Regions from separate parts of the Arthrobacter sp. D1-17 genome, predicted to be linked through region 1. Evidence: riboswitches for the same ligand, from Rfam matches in the RefSeq annotation. Region 1 holds a riboswitch; the other holds the start of a gene.
The links. A riboswitch is a leader RNA that binds a small molecule or an ion and turns the genes downstream of it on or off. The one in region 1 is predicted to bind glycine.
Positions count from the first base shown of each region.

Region 2: another riboswitch for glycine. It lies ahead of gcvP (aminomethyl-transferring glycine dehydrogenase); the one in region 1 lies ahead of gcvP (aminomethyl-transferring glycine dehydrogenase).

Region 1 is NZ_CP096382.1:182,703-197,116, reverse strand. It holds gene M1E01_RS00930 (glycosyltransferase family 2 protein) at 1-667, shown strand, start outside; gene M1E01_RS00925 (DUF2795 domain-containing protein) at 682-876, shown strand; gene M1E01_RS00920 (RNA-binding S4 domain-containing protein) at 996-1,376, shown strand; gene M1E01_RS00915 (dihydrofolate reductase family protein) at 1,416-2,066, opposite strand; gene M1E01_RS00910 (hypothetical protein) at 2,063-2,560, opposite strand; gene M1E01_RS00905 (hypothetical protein) at 3,347-3,775, shown strand; gene M1E01_RS00900 (NADPH-dependent FMN reductase) at 3,873-4,415, shown strand; glycine riboswitch at 4,740-4,840, shown strand; glycine riboswitch at 4,841-4,940, shown strand; gene gcvP (aminomethyl-transferring glycine dehydrogenase) at 4,991-7,837, shown strand; gene gcvT (glycine cleavage system aminomethyltransferase GcvT) at 7,848-8,981, shown strand; gene gcvH (glycine cleavage system protein GcvH) at 9,091-9,474, shown strand; gene glyA (serine hydroxymethyltransferase) at 9,504-10,808, shown strand; gene M1E01_RS00875 (L-serine ammonia-lyase) at 10,862-12,268, shown strand; gene lipA (lipoyl synthase) at 12,351-13,352, shown strand; gene M1E01_RS00865 (DUF1540 domain-containing protein) at 13,513-13,797, shown strand; gene M1E01_RS00860 (Rieske 2Fe-2S domain-containing protein) at 13,904-14,414, shown strand, end outside.
Region 2 is NZ_CP096382.1:3,433,349-3,447,762, forward strand. It holds gene M1E01_RS15835 (uracil-DNA glycosylase) at 1-168, shown strand, start outside; gene M1E01_RS15840 (siderophore-interacting protein) at 276-1,115, shown strand; gene M1E01_RS15845 (threonine/serine ThrE exporter family protein) at 1,237-2,733, opposite strand; gene M1E01_RS15850 (lipid II:glycine glycyltransferase FemX) at 2,780-3,853, opposite strand; gene M1E01_RS15855 (DNA/RNA non-specific endonuclease) at 3,977-4,798, opposite strand; partial or broken gene M1E01_RS15860 (TspO/MBR family protein) at 4,937-5,128, shown strand; gene M1E01_RS15865 (L-serine ammonia-lyase) at 5,224-6,630, opposite strand; gene gcvH (glycine cleavage system protein GcvH) at 6,894-7,277, opposite strand; gene gcvT (glycine cleavage system aminomethyltransferase GcvT) at 7,425-8,603, opposite strand; gene gcvP (aminomethyl-transferring glycine dehydrogenase) at 8,616-11,462, opposite strand; glycine riboswitch at 11,512-11,656, opposite strand; glycine riboswitch at 11,657-11,755, opposite strand; partial or broken gene M1E01_RS15885 (TetR/AcrR family transcriptional regulator) at 11,900-12,330, opposite strand; partial or broken gene M1E01_RS15890 (MFS transporter) at 12,339-13,199, shown strand; gene M1E01_RS15895 (Dps family protein) at 13,326-13,805, opposite strand; gene M1E01_RS15900 (nitrilase-related carbon-nitrogen hydrolase) at 14,017-14,414, shown strand, end outside.

The DNA.
Region 1 (14,414 bases):
CAGGGCGCAGGGCACGGAAGTCGAACTGCTCCAGCATCTGCCGCGGCGGGGCATGGCAGAACAGCGCCAGTTCCTCCTTGACCATGCCCGCGCGGACAAAGTGCTCTTCTTGGACGACGACGTGTGGCTGGAGCCCGGTGCTCTGGCCAGGATGAGCGAGGCCCTGGACCAGCTCGGCTGCGGCTTCGTGGGGATGGCACCCCAGGGCCTCTCCTACCTTTCCGACCGCAGGCCTCAGCAGACCGAGGTATTTGAGCCCTGGGAGGGGACGGTCAGGCCGGAACGGATCCGGCCGGATGAGCCCGCCTTCCAGCGGTGGCCCCTGCACAGTGCAGCCAACTTGACCCATGTGAGTGCTGACCTGCACCTGGAGCCCGGGCGGTGGCTGCCCTACAAGATTGCGTGGCTGGGCGGCTGCACGATGTTCCGGCGCCAGGCGCTGGAGGAAACCGGCGGCTTCCGCTTCTGGGAGCAGCTGCCGCCCGAGCACTGCGGCGAGGACGTAGTGGCCCAGTGGCGGGTCATGGAATCCTTTGGCGGCGCCGGAATCCTTCCTGCAGGTGCAGTGCACCTCGAGTCTCCGACCACGGTTCAGGACCGCCGGGTGGAGGCCTTCGAAGTAGTCCTCTCCGATACCCCGCATGAAAACGGCCTAACCCATCATTAAGGAAAGGAACTGACATGAGCGAGACCCCCAACCCGATCCAGATCCAGAAATTCCTCGGCGGCATCGATTACCCGGCCACCCGCGACACGCTCGTCGAACGTGCTCAGGAATCCGGCGCCGACGGCAATGTGATCAGCGCCCTTGAGAACCTTCCAGACAAGGAATACGACAGCCCGACGGCGGTCAGTTCCGCCATCTCGGATTCCTAGCCCCTGAGCAATCCGGCCTTGCCGACATGGAACGTCCCGCTCCTGCCTGCGGGGCGTTCCGTAAGGGCGCTATTATCGGCGCCACCGACCCCGGCGGTGGGAATATACTCGGCAGAAGCATGAGCAGTCTTCCTTCAGCCCCAGCAACCGTCCGGATAGATGCCTGGCTGTGGGCAATCCGTGCCTACAAAACCCGGTCTGCGGCTACCGCCGCCTGCCGGGCAGGGCATGTCCGGCTGAACGGCAACCCGGCCAAGGCCTCCCAGTCCGTCGTGCCTGGAGACACGGTCCGTGTACGGCAGCCGGGCTACGAGCGGATCCTCGAAGTGCGCCGGCTGATCGCCAAGAGAGTGGGCGCCGAGGCCGCTTCACACTGCTTCACCGACCACACACCTCCGCGCCCGGTCCCTGCCGAGCTCGGCCTGCCGCTGCGGGACCGCGGTGCCGGCCGGCCCACCAAGAAGGACCGGCGGGAAATGGAACGGCTTCGCAGGAGTTAGGTAACCTGTCCTGAACCGACGGGAGGTCCGCCGCCAGGCCTATTCCTTGATCTGCTCCCGCCCCTCCCGCACTTCGAATTCCCCCACTTCCAGCTCGGCGGCTCCGAAAGCCGCAGGAACCAAGGTGAGGTGGACGGCGCCGGCCGATGTGGCTTTGTGCCCGGCCAGGGTGTAAGCGGAGGGCATGGCGCCGCCGTCGAAGAGCCGTTTCCCTTGACCCAGCACCAAGGGAAAGACAAGGATCCGGTATTCGTCCACGAGCCCTGCGTCATGCAGCGCCCGGGCAAGGCGGTGGCTGCCATGCACTTGCAGCTCCCGGCCCGGCCCGGACTTGAGGTCATCAATCGCCTCGAGGAAGTTGCCGGAGAGGACGCTGGTGTTGCTCCACGTCGGGTTGCTGATGGTGTTTGAGACCACGTACTTAGGCAGTGAGTTCAGGGCGGCGGCCACGGCGTCGTCCGGGTCGGTGACCTGCTCCCAGTAGGGCTGAAACATCTGGTACGTCGTGCGGCCAAGCAGGATTGCGTCGGCCGCAGCGAACCAGCCGTCGACGAGGCGGCCAAAATCGTCATCCACGTACGGGACCAGCCAACCGCCGAATTCGAACCCGCCGCTGGTGTCCTCCTCCCTGCCGCCGGGACCCTGCATGACGCCGTCGAGGGTCACGAACGTATGGACGGTGAGTTTCATGATTGGCCTTTCGATGCGTCGGCACGCCCAGTGCCGACCGGGTTGGCTGGCGGGGCCCCGGTGCGCCGCCTCTTGGTCTGCTCGCCCTTTACAGGCTGGGTTCGCAGGGGCTCTCCTTTGAGCGGATAGCTCTTGCGGGTGTGGTCCAGGGCTGCGGGTGCATGGCCGCCATTGGTATTGCTGCCATGCGGGTGCGGCGGATCCAGGATCCGCAGCGGGCACAGCAGCCCCTTGTTGCCGGACGAGACGGCGAGATTGTTGAGCTGGACGGGGTCGTGAAGAACGTTGACGGCTTCGGTTGCAGCCCTCGCATGGGTGAGGTCAATGACGATTTCCCGGCCGGGCAGCAAGGCACTGGTCCTGCGCGCGATGACGTACAGTGCGCGCAGGTTGGCCACCGTCAGCGTACCGCGCACCTCGATGCTGGCGGTCTGCAGGCGCTCATCGATGTGAACGTGGATCTTAAGCCGGTGCTGGATAACGTTGCGGTCCACGGACGTCACACCCTGGCCGATTGCGATGGAAGGTCACGATGACCGACGAGGGTACTGTGCATAACGGCTGGATCCCCATTTCCTGCTGCTGGACGGGAAACGGCCCGGGCGGCCACGCCATTCCCCAACTATGGCGAGACCGGTCATCAACGGACCGCGGCCCCTCCCCCGACTTCTTTGTCGGAACCGCGTCCGTGTCCAGAATGCATGATTGCGCCGTTGCTGGGAAGAGGTGCCCTTAAATGTTGCAGGCCCGGGTCCGCCCCTAGCCTGTTCCTACTGCTTTACGATGCTCCCACCTCCATCGGGCACCGACCTGGTGCTGGCCTCCGCCAGGCAGCCCAAGTCGGCCGCGGTCACTGCTGGGCGCCAGGGCGGTGCTGGTGCTCGGCTCGGATGCCCGTTGCCGCGATGCTCGTGGCGGGCAGGTTTAGGCACCGCGCCCGGCGATGTAGCTCACGGACCGGGGAAGCGGATGGCTGTGTGCGGGGCTGGGCGACAGTGCCGCCTGTACACCTGGTGGTGCCAGTCGTAGAGTTAAATTTCTCCTTTAATGGAGTCTAGAAAGTCCTCAGGCCGACTGCATGGCCGGAACGAAAACCGCTGCAGCAGAACGGCGGCCAGGAAGCACCCCGCGGAAAGCGCCACCCATGGCCTCAACGCAGAAGCAGCTTATCCAAAAAGCATCGGCAGTCAGAACAGCGGGCACCGGCGCCACACATTCCACAGATGACCAGCGGATCCACAACCGCAGGTCAGTGTCCAGCCCTGTTCGCGCGGCCTAGCATGTCCTTCATATCCAATGGACACAGGCCAGGGGACCCGCGGCCGCCCAAGCCGCACCGCCTCCGCTGCGAAGAATGCGGCACCGAGCACAACCTGGCCATCCGGGCAATAACGGCATTGGCAGCCGGTGACGGCGACTTGGTCACGGTCGCCTACACCTGCATGGACTGCCTGCACTTTCATGAACATACCGCGTACATGGGCGACGTCACGGCAGCTTTGCGGCAAGTGCTCTGGACCCCGGACGTACTCATTTTCGGTGAGGAGTACATCCACTGCGGCTGCCCCATGGAGATAACCGGCCACGAGCTCGAGGTGCTGCATTACTGGTTCAGCAACGGCCCTTTTCCCGGCCGGCTGCGCAGCGTCTTGCTCCCCGTTCAGATGCTGGACTGCACCTGCGGCTTCCGGCTGGAAATTCCGGAGTGAGATGGAAGTCCACTGGCACCGGTGCTTATCGTTGCCTCACAACGCGTGAACCGAAAGCCAAGGCCGGAAGGGAACCGTACTCATGGTGAAAATAGCAGTGGTCGTCGGCAGCACACGGCCCCAGCGCCGCAGCAAACAAGTTGCCGACTGGGTGCTTTCAAGGGCTTCTGCCCGGGGCGGTGCAGAGTTCGAAATGCTCGACCTCGCAGATTATGACCTTCCGCTGCTGGATGAACCAATGCCGCCTTCTATGGGGAATTACACGCAACCGCATACGAAAGTCTGGGCCGGGGCCGTCTCAAGGTTCGACGGTTTTATCTTCGTGACGGCCGAATATAACCACTCCGTTCCCGGTGCTTTGAAAAATGCTTTGGATTACCTCTACGCGGAATGGAACAACAAGGCTGCGGGGTTTGTCAGTTACGGCAGCGCCGGCGGGGTGCGTGCTGTCGAGAACCTCCGGCTGATCACTGCCGAACTACAAATGGCCGGAGTGCGCGCTCAGGTGGCGTTGCCCTTCACCACCGAATTCGAGAATTTCACCACCTTCACCCCGAGTGAAAGCGCCGAAGAAGCTTTGGAGCCGCTCCTGGAGCAGCTCATCTCCTGGTCGACGGCGCTCAAGACGACACGCCTCTGAGCTGGGAAACGGCGGCCGGATATGTCCCCACCATCGCTGTTCGAGGTTGTCGAAGCTGTAAAGGTCAATGCCTGCAGGAGGCGGACGCGCGGCGGAGAGCTTGGAGATAAGGGACTCGGAAGAGTAGCTCCCTGAGGTCAGGAGCCTGCGGGAGAGTGGGTTCAGTGTGGTCTTGGTCACGGGCAGGTGTCAAAGCGAGACCTGTGTGCAGGTGTCCTGGCCGGTTCGAATCGAATGCTTCAAGAGCCGTCTACGGCCTCGATTTGGCCTCCGAGAAAATCTCCGGTAAGTTGTGAGCCGAATCACCACATTTTTATAGCCTTTCGAGCCGTGGCGGGAGAGTCCTCCCAGTCATTCACCGGGCAGGCGCCGTAGGAGCAAATCCTCCCCAGGAATCTCTCAGGCCCATGTACCGCTGCGGCGAGGCAACTCTGGAAAGCAGTCAGGCGACGTCCTGGCTCACCGACGGTGCAAGCGGAAGACCATCTCCGCGGAATCTCTCAGGTCCAATACAGAGCGGGGAGGAACCCAACCGACGCCGCGCCCCTCAGGGCCGGCCAGACCTGGAGTTCCTCATGACGATTCAATCGCTTCCGTCAACTTTTGCCGACCGGCACATCGGTGCCCGGCGCCAGGCCGACGTTGACATCATGCTCAAGAGCATCGGTTACGACTCGGTCGATGGCCTCGTTGAAACGGCCGTCCCGGCCTCCATCCGCCAAGAGAACGCCCTGCAACTCACCGCCGCGCTCAGCGAAGTCGAGGTCCTCGCCGAGCTCCGCAGGCTGGCCGCGAAGAACAAGACCGCGGTTCAGATGATCGGTCAGGGCTACTACGACACCGTGACGCCTCCGGTGATCCGCCGCAACATCCTGGAGTCCCCTGCGTGGTACACGGCCTACACCCCGTACCAGCCGGAGATCTCCCAGGGCCGCCTTGAGGCGCTGCTGAACTTCCAGACCATGGTCCAGGACCTCGTTGGCCTGCCAATCGCCAATGCCTCGCTGCTGGATGAAGCAACGGCGGTGGCCGAGGCGGTGCTGCTGATGCGCCGGGCCAACAAGAACAAGCAAGCCCGCGAGGGCAAGACCGTCCTGGACGCTGACTGCCTGCCGCAGACCATCGCCATCGTCAAGGGTCGCGCCGAGGCGCTGGGCTTCGAGGTCGAGGTCGCGGATTTGTCCTACGGACTGCCTGACGGTGACATCAACGGCGTCGTCCTGCAGCAGCCCGGAGTCTCCGGCCGGGTCTGGGACCAGTCCCCCGTGATTGCCGCCGCCAAGGAACGTGGTGCCCTGGTCACGGTCTCAGCTGACCTGCTGGCCCTGACCCTGATCACGCCTCCCGGCGAGCAGGGCGCGGATATCGCCGTCGGGTCCGCGCAGCGGCTGGGTGTGCCGCTGTTCTTCGGCGGACCCCACGCCGCCTACATGGCCGTGCGCACCGGCATGGAGCGCACGCTCCCCGGCCGCATCGTCGGCGTCTCCAAGGACAACGCCGGTGCCACCGCTTACCGGCTGGCGCTGCAGACCCGGGAGCAGCACATCCGCCGTGAAAAGGCGACGTCCAACATCTGCACCGCGCAGGCGCTGCTGGCCATCGTGTCCTCCTTTTACGCCGTCTACCACGGCCCTGACGGCCTCAAGGCGATCGCTGAGACGGTCCACAACAACACGCGCGTCCTGGCCGCCGCCCTGAAAACGGCAGGCCGCGAACTGGTCAGCGAGTCCTTTTTCGATACCCTCACCGTGCGCGTCCCGGGCAAGGCCCGCAGGGTCATCACCGCCGCGGAAGCCCTCGGCATCAATCTGCGCTTCGTTGACGAGGACACCGTGGGCGTCTCCGTTGATGAGACCACGACGCCGGCAACCCTGTCCGCTGTTGCCGTCGCCTTCGGCGCCGGGCCCGTGCGTGACGCAGCAGGCTTTGACCTGCCCAAGTCCGTCCTGCGCACCTCCGGTTACCTGGAGCATCCGGTGTTCAATACGCACCGGTCCGAGACGCAGCTGCTGCGTTATATCCGGCGGTTGTCGGACCGTGACCTGGCGCTGGACCGCACGATGATTCCGTTGGGGTCCTGCACGATGAAGCTGAATGCGACGGCCGAGATGGAGGCCATTTCCTGGCCGGAGTTCGCCTCGATTCACCCGTTCGCGCCGGATTCCCAGACGGCGGGCTGGCGTGAGCTGATCGCTGATCTGGAGGCGCAGCTGACCGAGATCACCGGCTATGACCAGGTCTCGATCCAGCCCAATGCCGGGTCCCAGGGTGAGCTGGCGGGTCTGCTGGCGATCCGCGGTTACCACCGGTCCCGTGGCGAGGGACAGCGGAACATTTGCCTGATTCCGGCCTCGGCGCACGGCACGAACGCTGCCTCGGCGGTGCTGGCGGGCATGAAGGTCGTGGTGGTGGCCACCGCGGCGGACGGCACCATTGACCACGCGGACCTGTACGCGAAGATCGAGGCGCACAAGGACGCGCTGTCGTGCATCATGATCACCTACCCCTCCACCCACGGGGTGTACGACGGGGACGTCCGTGAGGTCTGCGACGCGGTGCACGCCGCGGGCGGGCAGGTCTACGTTGACGGCGCGAACCTTAACGCCCTGGTGGGGCTGGCCCAGCCGGGCAAGTTCGGCGGGGACGTGTCGCACCTGAACCTGCACAAGACCTTCTGCATCCCGCACGGCGGTGGCGGGCCCGGCGTCGGCCCGGTCGCGGCCAAGGCGCACCTGGCACCGTTCATGCCCGGCAACGCGGCGTCCTGGAGTGAGGGTGATGACGTGCCGATCTCGGCCTCGCGCTTCGGCTCCGCCGGGGTGCTGCCGATCTCCTGGGCGTACGTGAAGCTGATGGGCGGGGACGGGCTGACCGAGGCCACGAAGTCGGCGCTGCTCGCGGCGAACTACGTCGCTGCGCGCCTGGATGAGCACTTCCCGGTGCTGTACACCGGTGAGGGCGGCCTGGTGGCGCACGAGTGCATCCTGGACCTGCGCGAACTCACGGCCCGGACCGGTGTCACGGCCGAGGACGTGGCCAAGCGCCTGATCGACTACGGCTTCCACGCCCCCACCCTGGCGTTCCCGGTGGCCGGGACCCTGATGGTGGAGCCGACCGAGTCCGAGGACCTGGCCGAGATCGACCGGTTCATCGAGGCCATGGTTTCCATCCGCCGCGAGATCGACCAGGTCGCCAACGGTGACTTCACTGTGGAGAACAGCCCGCTGCGTAACGCCCCGCACACCGCGGCCGCGGTCATCAGCTCCGACTGGAACCGTGACTACCCCCGCGAGCAGGCCGTGTTCCCCGTGCACTCCCTCAAGCAGGACAAGTACTTCGCGCCCGTGGGCCGCATCGACGGCGCAGCCGGGGACCGGAACCTGGTCTGTTCCTGCCCGCCGCTTTCCGAATTTGAGAGCTAAGGACTTCACAATGACTGAGAACTACACCGCGCTCTATGACGCGCATAAAGCGGCCGGCGCCTCCTTCACCGACTTCGGCGGCTGGCAGATGCCGCTCAAATACACCTCCGAGCTGGCCGAGCACCACGCCGTCCGCAACGCCGCCGGCATCTTCGACCTCTCCCACATGGGCGAAGTCTGGGTCACCGGGCCGGACGCCGGAGCCTTCCTGGACTACGCCCTCGCGGGAAAGCTCTCTTCCATTGCTGTCGGCAAGGCCAAGTACTCGCTGATCTGCAACGAGGACGGCGGCATCATCGATGACCTCATCTCGTACCGCCGGAGCGACGACAAGTATCTGGTGGTGCCGAACGCGGGCAACGCTGCCACCGTCGCCGCCGCCCTCGTCGAGCGCGCGGCAGGATTCGACGTCGTCGTGGACGACGTCTCCGCCGAAACCTCGCTCATCGCGGTCCAGGGACCCAACGCCGAGGCCATCCTGCTGGGACTGGTCCCGGCCGAACAGCACGAGCTCGTCACCGGGCTGAAGTATTACGCTGCCGTGGAGGTAGGAATATCCGTCAACAGCACCGTCCACACCCTGTTGCTGGCCCGCACCGGCTACACGGGAGAGGACGGCTTCGAAATCTACGTTCCCAACGCTGACGCATCCGGATTGTGGGAAGCGCTGCTGGACGCGGGCGCTGTGCACGGGCTCATTCCGGCCGGCCTGGCCTGCCGCGATTCCCTCCGTCTGGAGGCCGGCATGCCGCTCTACGGCAACGAACTGTCCCTCGACGGCGACCCCTTCGCCGCGGGCCTGGGTCCCGTCGTCGCGCTGTCCAAGGAAGGCGACTTCGTCGGCAAGGCAGCCCTGGCGGCCAAGAAGGAAGCCGGAGCCGGAACCAGCACGGGACGGAAGCTCGTAGGCCTCAAGGGCCTCGGCCGCCGCGCCGGCCGGGCACACTACCCCGTACTCAAGGACGGCAACGTCGTCGGTGAAGTGACCTCCGGCCAGCCCAGCCCCACCCTGGGTTACCCCGTCGCTATGGCCTACGTCGACGTCGAATACACCGAGCCCGGCACGCCCTTGGACATCGACCTCCGCGGCAAGGCAGAACCCTTCGAAGTCGTGGCACTCCCGTTCTACAAACGCGCCACGTAGCCTGCGGGACGGTTCCGGGACCACCCCCGGACGCTCTCTCACTTTCTGCACGGTTCAACCCGGCGCTCTCTCACTTTCCGAAATCACCGAAACCTAAGGAACCAACAACATGGCAAAAGTCGCCCCTGAACTTCAGTACTCCGACGAGCACGAATGGGTGTCCCGTGATGGCGGGAACCTGATGTCGATCGGCATTTCCGCCGTGGCCACGGACGCCCTCGGCGACATTGTTTACGTGGACCTGCCCGAGGTCGGCTCCACTGTGACTGCCGGCGAGACCTGCGGCGAGGTGGAGTCCACCAAGTCGGTCTCCGACCTGTACTCCCCCGTGTCGGGCGAGGTCACGGAAGTCAACGACGTTGTTGTTTCCGATCCGGCTGTCATCAACAACGACCCGTACGGTGCAGGATGGCTCTTCAAGGTTGCAGTTGAGTCCGAGGGCCCCCTGCTGTCCGCCGAGGAGTACGCGTCCAAGAACGGCGGCGAGCTGTGAGCGCCGCCCGTGCCGCAGGCATAGAGAGAATGGCCTTCCAGCAGGTTCTCTCCCCGAGCCTCAACGCCGAACTTGGCGAGCTGGACCCGGAGATCGCAGCGAAGATCGACGACGAGCTCGTCCGCCAGCGCGACGGCCTGGAGATGATCGCCTCTGAGAACCACACCGCTGCCGCGGTGATGCAGGCTCAGGGATCGGTTCTGACGAACAAGTACGCCGAGGGTTACCCGGGCAAGCGCTACTACGGCGGTTGCGAGCATGTGGACGTCGTCGAGCAGCTTGCGATCGACCGGGTGAAGTCCCTCTTTGGCGCCGAATTCGCCAATGTCCAGCCGCACTCGGGCGCGCAGGCCAACGCCTCGGTGATGCATGCGCTGATCAAGCCGGGGGACACCATCATGGGCCTGAACCTGGCCCACGGCGGCCACCTGACCCACGGCATGCGGATTAACTTCTCCGGACGTCTGTACAACGTGATCCCGTACCAGGTCCGCGAGGAGGACCACCGGATCGACATGGCCGAAGTGGAGCGCCTGGCGCAGGAGCACAAGCCGCAGCTGATCGTTGCCGGCTGGTCCGCCTATGCCCGGCAGCTCGACTTCGCTGAGTTCCGCCGCATCGCGGATTCGGTAGGCGCGTACCTGATGGTGGACATGGCTCACTTCGCCGGCCTGGTGGCAGCAGGCCTGCACCCGTCCCCCGTGCCGCACGCGCATGTCACCACCTCCACCACGCACAAGACCCTCGCCGGTCCGCGCGGCGGAATCATCCTGACCAATGATGCCGGCATCGCCAAGAAGATCAACTCGGCCGTGTTCCCGGGCCAGCAGGGCGGCCCGCTGGAACACGTCATCGCCGGCAAGGCCGTGGCATTCAAGATCGCAGCCTCAGCCGAGTTCAAGGAGCGCCAGGAGCGCGTGCTTGCCGGCGCCAGGATCCTCGCCGAACGTCTGGTCCAGCCGGACGTCACCGCCAAGGGAATCTCCGTGGTCTCCGGCGGAACCGACGTGCACCTCGTGCTCGTGGACCTCCGCGACTGCGAACTCGACGGGCAGCAGGCCGAGGACCGCCTCGCCTCCATCGACATCACGGTCAACCGCAACGCCGTGCCGTTTGATCCGCGCCCGCCGATGGTCACCTCCGGGCTCCGCATCGGTACCCCGGCCCTCGCGACGCGGGGCTTCGGCGAAGCCGCGTTCGCTGAGGTCGCGGACATCATCGCCGAGGCTTTGACTGCCGGCGCCGGTGCTGACCTCTCGGGCCTGCGCACCCGCGTCGAGGCTCTCGCCGCCGCCCACCCCCTCTACCCGGGCATGGCCAACCTCTCTCATTGAGCTTGTCGCAACCCCGGCCCATCACCTCCATTACTAACTTTTAGGAACTGATCATGGCTGTTGGTGTCTTTGACCTTTTCTCCATCGGAATCGGCCCGTCGAGTTCGCACACTGTGGGGCCGATGCGTGCTGCTGCGGTGTTTGCGGAGGAGCTTAGGGCGTCCGGGGTGTTGGAGCGGGTGGCGTCGTTGCGGGTGGATCTGTACGGTTCGCTGGCTGCGACGGGTTACGGGCACGGGACGATGACCGCGGTCCTGTTGGGCCTGGAGGGCTTTCATCCGGAGTTGATCCTGCCGGAGGAGGTGGAGTCCCGGCTGGCGGACATCGCGGAGACCGGGATGCTGCAGCTGGCCGGCGCGGGCGGCGGTGTGCGGTTGCCGTATGGGGTGGAGGATATGGTGTTGCGGCCCTTGACCGTGCTGCCCCGGCACACCAACGGGATGACGTTTACCGTGTCCGACGCCGCCGGCGAGGTGCTGCACAGGGCGACGATCTTCTCGGTCGGGGGCGGGTTCATTGTCCGGGAGGGCGAGGAGGACGCGGCGCTGCAGGAGCTGGAGGAGTCCAAGAAGGAGCTGCCGCTGCCGTTCCGCACGGCCGCGGAGCTGCTGGAGCATTGCCGCGCCCAGGGCCTGTCGATCAGCGAGGTCATGCTCGTCAATGAACGCGCTTCCCGTTCGGAGGAGGAGATCCGGGAGGGGCTGGGGCGCATCTACTCCGTGATGGAGGAGTGTGTGCAGACCAGCCTGAAGCGGGAGGGACTGTTGCCGGGCGGGCTGAAGGTCCGCCGCCGCGCCCCGGACTGGCATGAGCGGCTGCTGAAGGAAGACACGGACCGGGACGGCCGGTATTGGCAGGAATGGGTGAACCTGATCGCGCTGGCGGTCAATGAGGAGAACGCTTCGGGCGGGCGGGTGGTCACCGCCCCGACGAACGGGGCCGCGGGCATCATCCCGGCGGTGCTGTATTACGCGCTGCACTACGCCCCCGGCATGGACCAGGCGACCCAGGCCGACCGGGACGATGTGGTGGTGAAGTTCCTGCTCGCCGCCGGCGCGGTCGGGGTGCTGTACAAGGAACAGGCGTCCATTTCCGGGGCGGAGGTCGGCTGCCAGGGCGAGGTCGGGTCGGCGTCCTCGATGGCCGCCGCGGGCCTGGCCGAGGTGATGGGCGGGTCCCCGGCGCAGGTGGAGAACGCCGCGGAGATCGCGATGGAACACAACCTGGGCCTGACGTGTGACCCGATCGGGGGCCTGGTGCAGGTGCCCTGCATCGAACGCAACGCGATCGCCGCGGCGAAGGCCATCAACGCCGCGAAAATGGCGCTCTGGGGCGACGGCACCCACCGCGTCTCACTGGACGAGGTCATCATCACCATGCGCGAAACCGGCAAGGACATGAGCGATAAGTACAAGGAAACCGCCATGGGCGGCCTCGCCGTCAACGTCGTCGCATGCTAGTCGAAGCCCGGGGCCACGCCCCGCTGCGGCTGTCGACGTCCCATAACAAGAAAAAGCATTTCATCTCCGAAGGAGTTCTCCTGTGACACTGGCACCAGAAGGCCGGAAGATGCTGCGCATCGAGCAGCGCAATGCGGCCACCCCGGTGGAGCGCAAGCCGGAGTGGATCAAGGCCAAGGTCCAGATGGGCCCGGAGTTCGTCCAGCTCAAGAACCTGGTGAAGAAGGAAGGCCTGCACACCGTCTGCGAGGAAGCCGGGTGCCCGAACATCTTCGAGTGCTGGGAAGACAAGGAAGCGACGTTCCTGATCGGCGGCTCCGAATGCACCCGGCGCTGTGACTTCTGCCAGATCGACACCGGCAAGCCCTCCCCCGTAGACAGGTTCGAACCGACCAAGGTGGCCCGCTCGGTGCAGACCATGGCCCTGCGCTACGCCACCGTCACCGGCGTCGCCCGCGACGACCTCGCCGACGAGGGCGTCTGGCTCTACGCCGAAACGGTCCGCAAGATCCACGAACTGAACCCGGGCACCGGCGTCGAACTTTTGATCCCGGACTTCTCCGGCAAACCCGACCACATCGCCGCGATCTGCGACTCGGCCCCCGAGGTGTTCGCCCACAACGTCGAAACCGTGCCGCGGATCTTCAAGCGCATCCGCCCGGCGTTCCGCTACGAACGCTCCCTGGACGTCATCACCCAGGGACGGAACCTGGGCATGGTCACCAAATCCAACCTCATCCTGGGCATGGGCGAGACCCGCCAGGAAATCTCCGAAGCCCTGCAGGACCTGCACGAGGCCGGCTGCGACCTGATCACCATCACCCAGTACCTGCGCCCCTCCGAACGGCACCTGCCGGTGGACCGCTGGGTCAAGCCGCAGGAATTCGTGGACCTGCAGCAGGAAGCGGACGAGATCGGCTTCCTCGGCGTCATGTCCGGCCCCCTGGTCCGCTCCTCCTACCGCGCCGGCCGGCTCTGGGCCACCGCAATGCGCAAGAAAGGCCGGGAAATCCCCGCCGAACTCGCCCACATCGAATCCTCCGGAACCACCCGCCAGGAAGCCAGCACCCTGCTCGCGGGATAAGCCCGTCCGGGAGAATGGAGTCCCGCGAGAAGGAGTCCAGAGAAGGCGAGCCGGGGACGAATTAGGGCACATGATTGGGTCTTTTTGATCGGCCCGGACCGGCATACCGTGGACCCAAGGCGCTGCCCGTCCCGGGCAGCCGGACCAGGAGGAATCTCCCATGACAACGCACGTCGCAGACTGCAGCGTAACGAACTGTTCCTTCAACGACCACACCAACTGCAACGCCGCCGCCATCACCGTCGGCGGAGACGAAAACCATGCCCACTGCGCCACCTTCATCGACACCGGCTCCCACGGCGGACTCCCCAAGGTCCTCGCCGACGTCGGAGCCTGCCAGCGCTCCGAATGCGTCCACAACGACCACCTCATGTGCGGAGCCTCCGAGGTACACGTGGGCCCCGGCCGCGACAACGCCGACTGCCTCACCTACGCCCACCGGTAACCGCCGTCCTTACAGGGCTGGCCGCCTATTTCGCGGCCGGCCCTGTTTGCTTCCCGTACCCGAATGAACTGATGTTGCATTCCTGACTGGGACGAAGGAGTCCGCCATGAACCCGTTGCTTGCCTTAGTGGATGCCATTGAACGATTTGACCGCCTCGACGGGGTCGCATCCTCCGTTTCAAAGGTTGTGGGACAGGCGGTGCAGCCGCAGTTCGTCCGCAACCTGCTGAGCGGGACACCCATCGGACATCCCCTGCATCCAATCATGACCGACTTGCCTATTGGGGCGTGGAGCATGTCGACCGTGCTGGACTCGATAGGCGGGAAAGATTCCGAGCCTGCTGCCGACATCCTCGTGGCGGTGGGAATTGCGACAGCCATTCCCACCGCTGCCTCAGGGCTCAATGACTGGTCGGACACGACGGGGAAAGCGCGCAGGGTGGGCACGGTTCATGCCTTGGCGAACAGCACGGCGCTGTGCCTCTTCACCTCATCAGCAGTTGCGCGGGCCAAGGGCAGCCGGTCGGTCGGGAAAATCCTGGGGCTGGCGGGCTTCGGCATTCTGATGTTTGGCGGGTTCTTGGGCGGCCATCTCAGCTACAGCAACGCAGTCAACA
Region 2 (14,414 bases), 900 kb from region 1:
CCCCTGCTCGGCAGCACGCCGGTGGTGGCCAGCGCCCACCCCAGCCCGCTGTCCGCGTCGCGGGGTTTCTTTGGCTCCCGGCCGTTCAGCCGCGCCAATGCCCTGCTGGAAGAACAGGGCGCCGACGCAGTCGACTGGGAGCTTCCGCCGTTCGTACCCGGAGTCTAAGAGCCGGGCCTCTTGCCCTGGCCCAAGCTGGAGGGCGCGTTGATTCATTAAGCCTTGAAAGGCAACAGAAGGCAGCCGGAAAGAATACTTAGGCTAGGCTTACTTTCATGACTGTTCTGCCTGCCACCACATCGGCGACCCAGAAATCCCGTCCCCAGATCAACCTGACCGTTCTGCGCCGGGAGCAGCTTTCGCCGCACATGGTGAGGATCATCGCGGGCGGCGAAGGTTTCGGAGACTACGTCAACAATGACTTTGTTGACCGCTACGTCAAGATCGTCTTTCCGCAGCAGGGCGTCGAGTACCCCGAGCCGCTTGACCTGTGGGCTGTGCGCGAGACCATGCCACGGGAGCAGTGGCCGTTCACCCGCACCTATACCATCCGTCGGGTTGATATGGCGGCTCGCGAACTGGCCATCGACTTCGTCCTCCACGGAGACTCCGGCCTCGCCGGGCCGTGGGCCGCGTCAGCCCAGCCCGGTGACAGCCTGATCTTCACCGGCCCGGGCGGCGCCTACAACCCGGATCCCTCGGCGGACTGGTACCTGCTGGCCGGCGATGAAGCGGCGCTGCCGGCCATCGCCGCCGTCGTCGAATCCCTTCCCAGCGGCGCCCGCGGGCAGGCATTCCTCGAGGTGGACAACGACGCCGATGCCCAGCACATTGCCGCACCCGCCGGAGTGGAGGTCGTCTGGCTCAAACGGCAGGGCGTACCCGCCGGCGACAGCACCCTGTTGATCGATGCTGTGCGGGAGGCCCAGTGGCCGAAGGGCAGGGTGGACGTCTTTGTGCACGGCGAACGGGGCTACATGAAGGCCCTGCGCGACGTGCTGTTCAAGGAGCGTGGACTGGAACGGCGCCAGGTGTCGCTGTCCGGATATTGGGCCAAGGGCCGGGTGGAAGATGATTTCCAGGCTGAAAAGAAGCTCCCGATCGGCAAGATCTAGGAGCAGGCAAAATCTAGGAGCAGGCAAGATCTAGGCGCGGGCACGATCTAGAATCGGCAAGATCTAGGCGCGGCCAAGATCTGAACGCGGCCAGCTCTTCAGCGCCAGGATCCGCCTGCCGCTAGCGGCGGCGGGCCCGCCGTCGTTCGTTGCTCGCAAGGCTCCTGGTGAGCGGCCGCGCCAGGGTGTCGCCGAGCACGATGCCACCAGCGACGCCGAAGACGATGGCCCCTGCGCTGAGCATGCCTCCGGCTCCTAGCAGGATCTCTGATTCCTCGATGGTGAGCACGTACATCGACCGGAAGATGGTCAGGCCGGGCAGAAGAATCAGGCCGGCAGGGACGGCAACCACCAGCTGGGGAGCACCCATCCTCAGGGCCACCACGCGGGCCAGCAGGCCGATCACTACGGCGGCAATTGCCGGTGAGAAGCGTGCGCCAACATTCAGTGATTCGGCGCCGATAAGGGCCAGGTGCCCAACCACGCCGACTCCCGCCGTCGGCAGCAACAGCTTCCAGTCCGTCTGTTCCGTGATGCCGATCGCGACGACGGCGACGGCCACCATGAACACCTGCACCCACAGCGGATACGCCGGCGGGAAAGTTTCCGTGACGTCGATGGGCTCCATGCCGATCCTGTCCCCCACCACGAAGGCGACGGCGATCCCGGCCACCACGGCACCGAAGGTCAGCAGAGTCGACAGGAACCGGCCGGCCGCGGTAACAGGGAACCCGTTGATGGCGTCCTGGACCGACGATACGAGCCGGCCGGTGGGAAGCAGCAGCAGGATACCGCCCACCACAACGATGGCCGGGGCAAGCTGTATCCCCAAGGGGCTGCCGAATCGCCACAGGAGCAGCGCGATCACGGTGACAACGAAGGAACACGCCGCGGTGATGAAGAAGTCTGGTGTCCGCCAGCGGCCCAGCTTCCGGGCCAGAAGGCTGATCAGCAGGTTGGAGGCGAACGCGACGGCCGAGGCACCCGGGCCGCCGCCGATCACGCCCACGAACATGGCAGAAAACACCGCGAACGCGACCGTGACCATCCAGCGCGGGAACGGTTTGGGGCTGCGGACAATTTCGTCAAGCCGTCGGGCGGCCTCGTCCCGGCCGACGCCTCCGGCCACGATGTCTGTAACGAGCTGGTGTACCTTCGCCAGGCCCGCGTAATTGTTGGTCCAGGAACGCACCACGCGCAGCAGCGCGATGGGCGTCTGGTCCTGGGGCGCATAATTGATGGCCACCGACTGGTTGGTGATGTCCACCTCGATGTTGCTCAGCCCGAGCGCCGCGGTGACGGCGATGATGCTGGTTTCCACTTCGAGGGCGCCGGCGCCGTAACGGAACATCGCTTCGGCGAGGCGCAGAGCAAAGTCCATGGTTTTGCGCGCGGAGGTGTCCACCGCGCCCACCTGGATCATGGGGTTGGCGTAAGGGCTGCCAGTGAGCCGGTCCACGATGCTCAGGGGCGCCGTCGGCGGGTTCTCCCCCTGCACGAGGCGGCGCAGCATGCGCTTGGCCGCGGCGTTCTGCCGCAGCTGCGAAGCGGAGAGCGGCTCGGTCTTGGGCAGGCTGTCGGTATGGGGGCGCTTGGCCCCGTCGGGTTGCTTGGTCATTCCGGCCTCCCTCCGTGAGTTAATGCTGCTCGGCGTACCAGTATGTCTAGTAGAACTGCTGCCCCGTCCGGCGGGTGTAAACCTGCCGCGCCACCCGTTCACCGGCGGCGGTCCACAGCTTGTACTTCAGCGGGCTGATGACCTGGTCATAGCAACCGACGAAATCCGTGACGGTCTTGCTGAAGCTTGTCTTGAAGAGCCCGAGACCGTGGAAGGGGTTGGATGTGTCCTTCAGCTTGTCGCTCGGGGGCGTGCCGCAGAAGTCGTATTCCGTGCAGCCCAGCTCCTTGACCTGCTTGATCGCTGTCCACTGCACGAGGTGCGAATCGCCGTACTGGCTGCGTTTCTGCAGTGAGCCGCCGTCCTTGTACGTGCCCTTGCGTCCGTAGTTGATGACAAAGGCGCCCACAGAGGGGACCGCGTCCTCGTAAACGAACAGGAGCCGCCCTTGGCCACGCTTGATGAAGTTGGTCCAGAACTGGCGGTAGTACTCGTACTCCCGGACCCGGACCTGCGACTTGGCCTCCACCGTTGTGGTCATGAGACCGTACATGGCGCGGAAGTTCTCTTCCGTCGGTTCCACATTGTGCACCTCGACGCCTTCCCGGATGGCACGGCGGATTGCGTTCCGGCCCCGCGAGTGGAGGTTGCGGAGCAGCTGGTTCTCGTCCGGGGAAATGTCCAGGAGTGCGGTGGAGTCATTGGGCTGAAGGTTGTGGGTCTTGACCAGCCCGGCGCCTTCGATGACCTGACGCGCATGGTCGCTGAGTACGATATCCGGCTCGATCTTGATGGCGAAGACCCCGAGGCGTGCCCGCCTGACGAAGTCGGCGTTGGCTTTGGCGATGCCGGGAATGTCCTCGACATCGGCCACGTCCGGGCCCTTGATGATGTACCAGAGCTTGCCCAGCACCGGAAAGCTCTTTTCAAGGACGAGGTTGTAGCTCACGTAGTCGGCTGTCTCATAGACGAGGTGCAGTGTCTTCCAGCCATAGTGCTGTTTGACGTCAGCGAAGGCCTCGGATTGCAGGAGGTTTCCGCCGTTCGGATTCGCGGTGACGTGGGAATCCCAGTTGGCGACCTCTTCGGAGGTGGCAAAGCGGGCGGTGAATTCTCGCAAGGGTGCCGTGTCCAATCTTCGCGTACGTAGCTCTGCAGAAGGTGCCCGATGAGGCAGCCTCAAGTCTATCGGGACAGCCCGCGCCCTCGCCGAGTGAGGGGCACCCAGGCGGTGGGCTTTCCGTCACAGCCTTACACTGGCGAAGTCCTGCAGGCGTGCGGCCGCCGGTACCAGGCCGCCCATGCCGGCGCCCTTGGTCAGCCGGTCGGCGGCCGCCAGCCGGGTGAGGTCGATCCCCGTGAGCCCGGCTATCTGGCTCACCGGGACCTGGAAGGTGCGGAAGGGTCCCAGCGGCGGCGGCTCGCCCGCGGCCAGCCGCCGGAGGACGGCCTGCTCCAGCTCCAGCCCTTCCAGCAGGGGTGACTGGTCGAGCACGAATCCCGCCGAGGCGAGTGCCCCGTCTCCGGTCCAAGCGGCGACCTTCCAGAACCGTCGTGGTATCTGGATCCCCCTGTACGGCAGATCGTCGTGGGCGAGGACCGGTCCGGTGAAGACGCTCAGTTTGGCGTCGTAAATGTCGGCATGGTTCAGCACGTGGTCCTCGAGGCCGAGCCAGAGCTGCTTATCCTGGTTGAAGTCCGCTGCCTGCGGCGCCGCGTTGGGAAAGGCAAACGTGTCCTGGTTTGCTCTCCGGGCGGTCTCCGGGTCTCCCCACACGGGGTCGAGCCTGCGCACCAGGTGTCCCCGGTCCAGCTTGTTGTTCCGGTACACCTCTGGGCCGGCCTGGTGCCCACGGGGCACCCTCGGGTCGAAATGCCAGGTTCCGCTGCGCTCGAGCGGGCGGAGTTCCCCGCCGTTGATATTGACCCCGACGACGGCAGCCAGCCTGCGGGAGGACTGAAGCCGCACCGAGAAGTGGGTGTAATCGAGCAGCACGGCAGGCGCGTTCGGGCAGGGAAGGTCAACGGCCTCCAGCAGGAAGCCAGGATCGTAGCCTCCGTTCATGGATCCAATGGTGGCACGTGGCCTTGACTCCGGCCTCACGCACGGCAAGTGGGAAGGCACGGACCGCTTGCCGGAGGGAGTCCGGGGACTTCGATTAACAAGGACGGGACCGTACGCTCGGACAGCAGGCGTGTTGTTGTGCAGCTCGCGGCACTCCTCGCTTTTCTGGCAGCGTCCGCTCTGGTCGCGTGGCCCGGCTCTCAGGCAACCATCAACAATGTCAGCGGCTGGTACGCGGCGGCGGACAAGGCGCCGTGGTCTACGCCCAACTGGGTGTTCGGGCCGGTCTGGACTGTGCTGTGTGCCTCCATGGCCGTGGCGGCGTGGGTCGTTTGGCGCAGCCGCAGCGCCAGGCCCAGGACCGGTCTCAGGATGTACGGGGTGCAACAACTAAGTCCCGGCAAGCTCGACCAGCTGAAGAGGGATCAGCATTCCACGACGTTGACGGCGAGGCCGCCCATGGCGGTTTCCTTGTACTTATCGCTCATGTCCTTGCCGGTTTCGCGCATGGTGATGATGACCTCGTCCAGTGAGACGCGGTGGGTGCCGTCGCCCCAGAGCGCCATTTTCGCGGCGTTGATGGCCTTCGCCGCGGCGATCGCGTTGCGTTCGATGCAGGGCACCTGCACCAGGCCCCCGATCGGGTCACACGTCAGGCCCAGATTGTGTTCCATCGCGATCTCCGCGGCGTTCTCCACCTGCGCCGGGGACCCGCCCATCACCTCGGCCAAGCCCGCGGCGGCCATCGAGGACGCCGACCCGACCTCGCCCTGGCAGCCGACCTCCGCCCCGGAAATGGACGCCTGTTCCTTGTACAGCACCCCGACCGCGCCGGCGGCGAGCAGGAACTTCACCACCACATCGTCCCGGTCGGCCTGGGTCGCCTGATCCATGCCGGGGGCGTAGTGCAGCGCGTAATACAGCACCGCCGGGATGATGCCCGCGGCCCCGTTCGTCGGGGCCGTGACCACCCGCCCGCCCGAAGCGTTCTCCTCATTGACCGCCAGCGCGACCAGGTTCACCCATTCCTGCCAATACCGGCCGTCCCGGTCCGTGTCTTCCTTCAGCAGCCGCTGATGCCAGTCCGGGGCGCGGCGGCGGACCTTCAGCCCGCCCGGCAACAGTCCCTCCCGCTTCAGGCTGGTCTGCACACACGCCTCCATCACGGAGTAGATGCGCCCCAGCCCCTCCCGGATCTCCTCCTCCGAACGGGAAGCGCGTTCATTGACGAACATGACCTCGCTGATCGACAGGCCCTGGGCACGGCAATGCTCCAGCAGCTCCGCGGCCGTGCGGAACGGCAGCGGCAGCTCCTTCTTGGACTCCTCCAGCTCCTGCAGCGCCGCGTCCTCCTCGCCCTCCCGGACAATGAACCCGCCCCCGACCGAGAAGAACGTCGCCCTGTGCAGCACCTCGCCGGCGGCGTCGGACACGGTAAACGTCATCCCGTTGGTGTGCCGGGGCAGCACGGTCAAGGGCCGCAACACAATATCCTCCACCCCATACGGCAACCGCACACCGCCGCCCGCGCCGGCCAGCTGCAGCATCCCGGTCTCCGCGATGTCCGCCAGCCGGGACTCCACCTCCTCCGGCAGGATCAACTCCGGATGAAAGCCCTCCAGGCCCAACAGGACCGCGGTCATCGTCCCGTGCCCGTGACCCGTCGCAGCCAGCGAACCGTACAGATCCACCCGCAACGACGCCACCCGCTCCAACACCCCGGACGCCCTAAGCTCCTCCGCAAACACCGCAGCAGCACGCATCGGCCCCACAGTGTGCGAACTCGACGGGCCGATTCCGATGGAGAAAAGGTCAAAGACACCAACAGCCATGATCAGTTCCTAAAAAGTCAGTAATCGAGAGGTGAGCAGCGGCCCCTTCGGGTCCGGCCTCCGGCAGCATGCTCCCCGCCGTCCCCCCTAACCTCGAAAGCTCGGCCAGGGAACCCGGACGGCGTGGGCCCGGCATGCACAAAGGTTGAACCCGACGGGCCGGGCTTCGACAAGCTCAACCAGCGGACTTGCCAGCAATCTCTCTTACCAACGCTACGCCGTTTTGGGCGCCGCGAGGGCAGCCCCGAGCGCAATCCAATGGCTTAAAGCTCGCCGCCGTTCTTGGACGCGTACTCCTCGGCGGACAGCAGCGGACCTTCCGACTCGGCGGCGACCTTGAAGAGCCATCCTGCACCGTACGGGTCGCTGTTGATTAGCGCCGGGTCGTCGACGACGGCCGGGTTGGTTTCCGTGACCTCGCCAGTGACCGGGGAGTAGAGGTCCGAAACGGACTTGGTGGACTCCACCTCGCCGCAGGTCTCGCCGGCAGTCACAGTGGAGCCGACCTCGGGCAGGTCCACGTAAACAATGTCGCCGAGGGCGTCGGTGGCCACGGCGGAAAGGCCGACGGAAACAACGTTTCCATCCTTCCGGGACAGCCACTCGTGTTCTTCGGAGTACTGCAGATCAGCGGCAACTTTTGCCATGTTGTTTGGTTCCTTACGTTTCGGTGATTTCGGAAAGTGAGAGAGCGTCGGGTTAAACCCGACGGAAAGTGAGAGAGCGCCGGGTTAATTGTGCAGAAAGTGAGAGAGCGTCCGGGGGTAGGTGGTCCCGGACGCTCTCCCGCAAAACTACTTGGCGCGTTTGTAGAACGGGAGTGCCACGACTTCGAAGGGTTCTGCCTTGCCGCGGAGGTCTACGTCCAAGAACGTGCCGGGCTCGGTGTATTCGACGTCGACGTAAGCCATAGCGACGGGGTAACCCAGGGTGGGGCTGGGCTGGCCGGAGGTCACTTCACCGACGACGTTGCCGTCCTTAAGCACAGGGTAGTGTGCCCGGCCGGCGCGGCGGCCCAGGCCCTTGAGGCCTACGAGCTTCCGTCCCGTGCTGGTTCCGGCTCCGGCTTCCTTTTTGGCCGCCAGGGCTGCCTTGCCGACGAAGTCGCCTTCCTTGGACAGCGCGACGACGGGGCCCAGGCCGGCGGCGAAGGGGTCGCCGTCGAGGGACAGTTCGTTGCCGTAGAGCGGCATGCCGGCCTCCAGGCGGAGGGAATCGCGGCAGGCCAGGCCGGCCGGCGTCAGCTCCCCCTCGTCGGCGATGGCGATGATTGCCTGCCAGAGGGCGGCGGCGTCGGCATTGTCCACGAAGATCTCAAAGCCGTCTTCCCCGGTGTAGCCCGTGCGTGCCAGCAGCAGCTCCTGACCCGCGCCGGCCACGAGGAATGGGACCTCGACGCCGGCGTAGTACTTCAGTCCGGTGACGAGCTCGTGCTGGGCTGCGGGAACGAGGCGAAGAAGGATTTCTTCAGCTTTCGGCCCCTGCACAGCGATGAGCGAGGTTTCGGCGGAGACGTCGTCCACGACGACGTCGAATCCTGCCGCGCGCTCGACGAGGGCGGCGGCGACGGTGGCAGCGTTGCCGGCATTGGGCACGACGAGGAACCTGTCGGCGGTTCCGGTCTCCGCGGTCCCAGCACCGGCAGCACCAGCACCGGCAGGGCGCCGGTACACGATGAGGTCATCGATGATGCCGCCGTCCTGGTTGCAGATCAGCGAGTACTTGGCCTTGCCGACGGCCATGGCGGAGATCTTTCCCGCGAGGGCGTAGTCCAGGAAGGCTCCGGCGTCCGGCCCGGTGACCCAGACTTCGCCCATGTGGGAGAGGTCGAAGATGCCGGCGGCGTTGCGGACGGCGTGGTGCTCGGCCAGCTCGGAGGTGTATTTGAGCGGCATCTGCCAGCCGCCGAAGTCGGTGAAGGAGGCGCCGAGTTTCTTGTGCTCTTCGTACAGGGCCGTGTACTTCTCAGTCATGGGGGGTGATCCTTAGTTCTCAAATTCGGAAAGCGGCGGGCAGGAACAGACCAGGTTCCGGTCCCCGGCTGCGCCGTCGATGCGGCCCACGGGCGCGAAGTACTTGTCCTGCTTGAGGGAGTGCACGGGGAACACGGCCTGCTCGCGGGGGTAGTCACGGTTCCAGTCGGAGCTGATGACCGCGGCCGCGGTGTGCGGGGCGTTACGCAGCGGGCTGTTCTCCACAGTGAAGTCACCGTTGGCGACCTGGTCGATCTCGCGGCGGATGGAAACCATGGCCTCGATGAACCGGTCGATCTCGGCCAGGTCCTCGGACTCGGTCGGCTCCACCATCAGGGTCCCGGCCACCGGGAACGCCAGGGTGGGGGCGTGGAAGCCGTAGTCGATCAGGCGCTTGGCCACGTCCTCGGCCGTGACACCGGTCCGGGCCGTGAGTTCGCGCAGGTCCAGGATGCACTCGTGCGCCACCAGGCCGCCCTCACCGGTGTACAGCACCGGGAAGTGCTCATCCAGGCGCGCAGCGACGTAGTTCGCCGCGAGCAGCGCCGACTTCGTGGCCTCGGTCAGCCCGTCCCCGCCCATCAGCTTCACGTACGCCCAGGAGATCGGCAGCACCCCGGCGGAGCCGAAGCGCGAGGCCGAGATCGGCACGTCATCACCCTCACTCCAGGACGCCGCGTTGCCGGGCATGAACGGTGCCAGGTGCGCCTTGGCCGCGACCGGGCCGACGCCGGGCCCGCCGCCGCCGTGCGGGATGCAGAAGGTCTTGTGCAGGTTCAGGTGCGACACGTCCCCGCCGAACTTGCCCGGCTGGGCCAGCCCCACCAGGGCGTTAAGGTTCGCGCCGTCAACGTAGACCTGCCCGCCCGCGGCGTGCACCGCGTCGCAGACCTCACGGACGTCCCCGTCGTACACCCCGTGGGTGGAGGGGTAGGTGATCATGATGCACGACAGCACGTCCTTGTGCGCCTCGATCTTCGCGTACAGGTCCGCGTGGTCAATGGTGCCGTCCGCCGCGGTGGCCACCACCACGACCTTCATGCCCGCCAGCACCGCCGAGGCAGCGTTCGTGCCGTGCGCCGAGGCCGGAATCAGGCAAATGTTCCGCTGGCCCTCGCCACGGGACCGGTGGTAACCGCGGATCGCCAGCAGACCCGCCAGCTCACCTTGGGACCCGGCATTGGGCTGGATCGAGACCTGGTCATAGCCGGTGATCTCGGTCAGCTGCGCCTCCAGATCAGCGATCAGCTCACGCCAGCCCGCCGTTTGGGAATCCGGCGCGAACGGGTGGATCGAGGCGAACTCCGGCCAGGAAATGGCCTCCATCTCGGCCGTCGCATTCAGCTTCATCGTGCAGGACCCCAACGGAATCATCGTGCGGTCCAGCGCCAGGTCACGGTCCGACAACCGCCGGATATAACGCAGCAGCTGCGTCTCGGACCGGTGCGTATTGAACACCGGATGCTCCAGGTAACCGGAGGTGCGTTCGACGGCGGGGTCAAGAGCGAAACTGCCCGGGGCTCCCACTGCCGTGGCGCCGAAGGCGGCGAGTACGTCCGCCACGATGGCCGGTGTGGTTGTTTCATCCGTGGAGATGCCGACGGTGTCGGCGTCGATCACGCGGAGGTTGATCCCCTTTTCTTCTGCTGCGGCGATGATGCCGGCCGCCTTGCCCGGAACGGAAACGGTCACGGTGTCGAAGAAACTGTTGTGCAGGACTTCCAAGCCGGCTGCCTTGAGCGATGCCGCGAGAACCTTGGCGTGGCTGTGCGCGGTCTCGGCGATCGCCTTCAGCCCCTCCGGTCCGTGGTAGACCGCGTACATCGACGCGACGATAGCCAACAGCGCCTGCGCGGTGCAGATGTTGGAGGTCGCCTTTTCACGGCGGATGTGCTGCTCCCGGGTCTGCAGCGCGAGGCGGTACGCGGGCACTCCGGCAGAGTCTTTGGAGACACCCACCAGGCGGCCGGGCAGGGAGCGCTCAAGGCCCTTTTGCACTGCCATATAGGCGGCGTGGGGTCCGCCGTAGAACAGCGGCACACCCAGCCGCTGCGCGGACCCGACGGCGATATCCGCGCCCTGCTCGCCGGGAGGCGTGATCAGGGTCAGGGCCAGCAGGTCAGCTGAGACCGTGACCAGGGCACCACGTTCCTTGGCGGCGGCAATCACGGGGGACTGGTCCCAGACCCGGCCGGAGACTCCGGGCTGCTGCAGGACGACGCCGTTGATGTCACCGTCAGGCAGTCCGTAGGACAAATCCGCGACCTCGACCTCGAAGCCCAGCGCCTCGGCGCGACCCTTGACGATGGCGATGGTCTGCGGCAGGCAGTCAGCGTCCAGGACGGTCTTGCCCTCGCGGGCTTGCTTGTTCTTGTTGGCCCGGCGCATCAGCAGCACCGCCTCGGCCACCGCCGTTGCTTCATCCAGCAGCGAGGCATTGGCGATTGGCAGGCCAACGAGGTCCTGGACCATGGTCTGGAAGTTCAGCAGCGCCTCAAGGCGGCCCTGGGAAATTTCCGGCTGGTACGGGGTGTAGGCCGTGTACCACGCAGGGGATTCCAGGATGTTGCGGCGGATCACCGGAGGCGTCACGGTGTCGTAGTAGCCCTGGCCGATCATCTGTACAGCCGTCTTGTTCTTCGCGGCCAGCCTGCGGAGCTCGGCGAGCGCTTCAACCTCGCTCAGCGCCGGAGACAGTTCCAGCGCAACATCCTGCCGGATGTCCTTGGGAACGGCGGTGTCAACCAGGGCATCAACGGTGTCGAAGCCCACAGCCTTGAGCATGGCGGCAACATGGGCTTCGCGGCGGGCTCCGATGTGCCGGTCGACGAAGGTGGCGGAGGCTGAATGTACGGTCAAAGGAACTCCATAACTAAGGCGGCGCGGGTACGCCACAGTGATTCGGGTTCCTCCCCGCTCTGTATTGGACCTGAGAGTTTCCGCGGCGCGCATCGTGCGCGGCGCCGCTTGCACCGTCGGTGAGCACAGCGTGTCCTGAGTTGTCGGGTGATCCCGGGCCTTACGGCCGACAGCCTGCTACTTTCCAGAGTTGCCTCGCCGCGGCGGTACATGGGCCTGTGAGATTCCTGGGGAGGGTTTGCTCCTACGGCGCCTGCTTGTACCTACTTGCAGGACTCTCCCGCCGCAGATCAAAGGCGTATTCAGTTAGCCGTGGCATCAGCCACACCGGCCATTCTCCTACGTCCCGAACCCGTCCGCAAACTGCAGCAGCGGCGTCCGGGCCCGCGGCCGGCCGACGCCGCGCAATCATCGGGTTCCCCGCGGGAAAGCGCTCTTCAGCCCCGGAGCCGCGCCAGCGCGGAGAGCAGGCTTTCGCCGTCGGCAGCCGTTTCTGCGGCGGTCGCGGCGGGCCCGATGGAGAGCATTGCATTGAAGTACACGCCGTCACCCATATACAGGACCGCCTAGGCGAGGTCGGGTCCCACGTCCTTGGCAATCTCGTCCAGCCACCGCTGCTGGATGCGGGCGAACCGGCGCCGGGTTTCCTCGTGGGCCACTTCCGCCAGTCGCGTGGAGGCGACGATGGCAGGGTCCAGTGGGTGTCCGCCCAGACGGAGGACCTGATGAAGTAGGCGGCCGCCCCTTCGGGCGCGGTGGACATGGCCTGCGCATCGGCTTCGGCGTACTCGTCCAGGCGATCCAAAAGGACGCCGATCAGCGCTTCCTTGTTCGGGAAATGGTAGAGCAGCCCTCCTTTGGAACACCCGCGCGGGCCTCTACGGAATCAAGGAACTTGCCACCGCAGGCCTCGGGGGCGCCGGTTGCCGTCATCGCCTTTGGCGCATTCATGGGCTGGGCATTTGTCCGGCGGCAGAAGCGCCTGGCGTCGCCCCTCCTGGACCTATCGCTTTTCAGCAACCCCGACTTCAGCACGGCCATCACGGCCAATGTCCTGGCGCTGTTCTCCTACAACGGCTTCATCCTGTTCCTGGCGCAGCACCTGCAGCTGCAGCTGCTGGAGGGCATGTCCCCTTCGGCATCTGGAATGGCCATGCTTCCCGCCCTTGCCGCGATGGTGATGGCCGGGCTGCTCGTGGTGCCGCTGGTGAAAAAGCTGCGCCCCGGGTTTGTTGTGGCCGGAGGCCTGTTCCTCAGCGCTGCGGGCTACAGGCTCGTCGCCCTAGACGACCATTCATCAGGGCCGGGGCTACTGCTGGGCGCACTGCTCCTGCTGGCCGTCGGCGTGGGCGGGGCGGAGACAATTTCCAACGACCTGATCCTTGGGGGCAGTTCCGCCAGCCAGGTCAGGGGCAGCCGCGGCGATTTCGGAAACAGGCTATGAGGTGGGTCCCTGCTCGGGACAGCCGTGCTGGGATCCATCCTCACGGCCTCGTATCAGCAGCATCTGGCGCTGCCACCTGCGGTCGTGGGCACTTCCCCCGAGACGGCGCCGGCCGAAGCGCTGGCCGGCGCAGGCGAAACACTCGCGGGCGCGGTGGAACTGGCCGGGATGCTGCCGGCCCCGGCTTCCGAGGCTCTCGCAGAGGCTGCCCGCACGGCTTTCGACTCGGGCGTCCACATCATGCTGCCATCGCGCTGGTACTGATGGCAGCAGCGGCCGTCCTGTCCGCCGTCGGGCGGTGCCGACCCAAAAGAGGGCCTGCACAAAAGGGGCCTGCACAAAGGTGTCCGGCACAAAAACAGCCCCGGAGCTCGTTCCGGGGCTGTTTTGCCTTTGCGGCCGGGCCGCAGCACGCGAAGTTACTTGCCGTCAGGCTGCGTGACGCTGGCGGTGGGCTTCATGTTCTCAGCACTCAGCATCCAGGCGAACTGCTCCAGCTTCTCGATGAAGGTGTGGAGCAAGTCAGCAGTGGTGGGGTCTTCCTCATCCACCTCGTCATGGACTTTGCGCATGGTGCCGACCGCGGCTTCCAAGGCGGCAACAATCCGCTCGGCCGCGTCCTGGGTGCTGATAAGGCCGTCCGGGAAGCGGGCAAGGTTGGTGGACTTGGCCACCGTCTCGCTGCGGCCGTCGGGCAGCGCATGGAGTGCGCGCATCCGCTCCGCGGTGTCGTCAGCGAAGGTCCTCGCGGCGTCCACAATCTCGTCCAACTGCAGGTGGAGGTCCCGGAAGTTGGTCCCCACGATATTCCAGTGTGCCTGCTTGCCCTGGAGGTGCAGCTCGATCAGGTCCGCGAGCACAGCCTGCATGTTGTTGGTCAGGGTCGGTGAAGCTTTCATTCGTCCTCCTCGATTGGTCCAGCAGTTCCGACGCTACCCCAGCCCCTAATCCGGGCGGCAGAACCAAGCCGCCGTTTCACCATCAGCTTACTTAGTACTTTCCGTCATAAATGATCGACATTCAAATAACCCTTGCCAGCACCGCAGGCACTGCGCATACTAAATGAACGTCATTCATTTAGTATGCGGCCGTCGCAATGGAGTGATTATCATGATCGAAATCACCCGCCTGGATGCCCTCGATTCCCCCGCCCGGACAGCGCCGTCCACGCGGCCCGCCCTGCGGATCGGAGTTGTCCAGCACCACTGGCACAGCAGCAACGCCGCTGTCCGCGCCGAACTGGACGATGGCATCGGTCGCGCTGCCCGCCTCGGCGCCAGTGTCGTCTTCCTTCCCGAACTGACGCTGTCCCGCTACCCTGCGGACCAGGTCCCGGACAACGACCTGTCCCTGGGCCGCACCCGTTCGCGACCCTCGGACGTGGCGGAGGATCTCCTCGGCGGTCCCACCTTCCGCTTCGCGGCTGAAGCCGCCCGCCGCCACGGCATCTGCGTCCACGCGTCGCTCTACCAGCAGGCAGAACACCCTGACGGCAGCGACGACGGCCT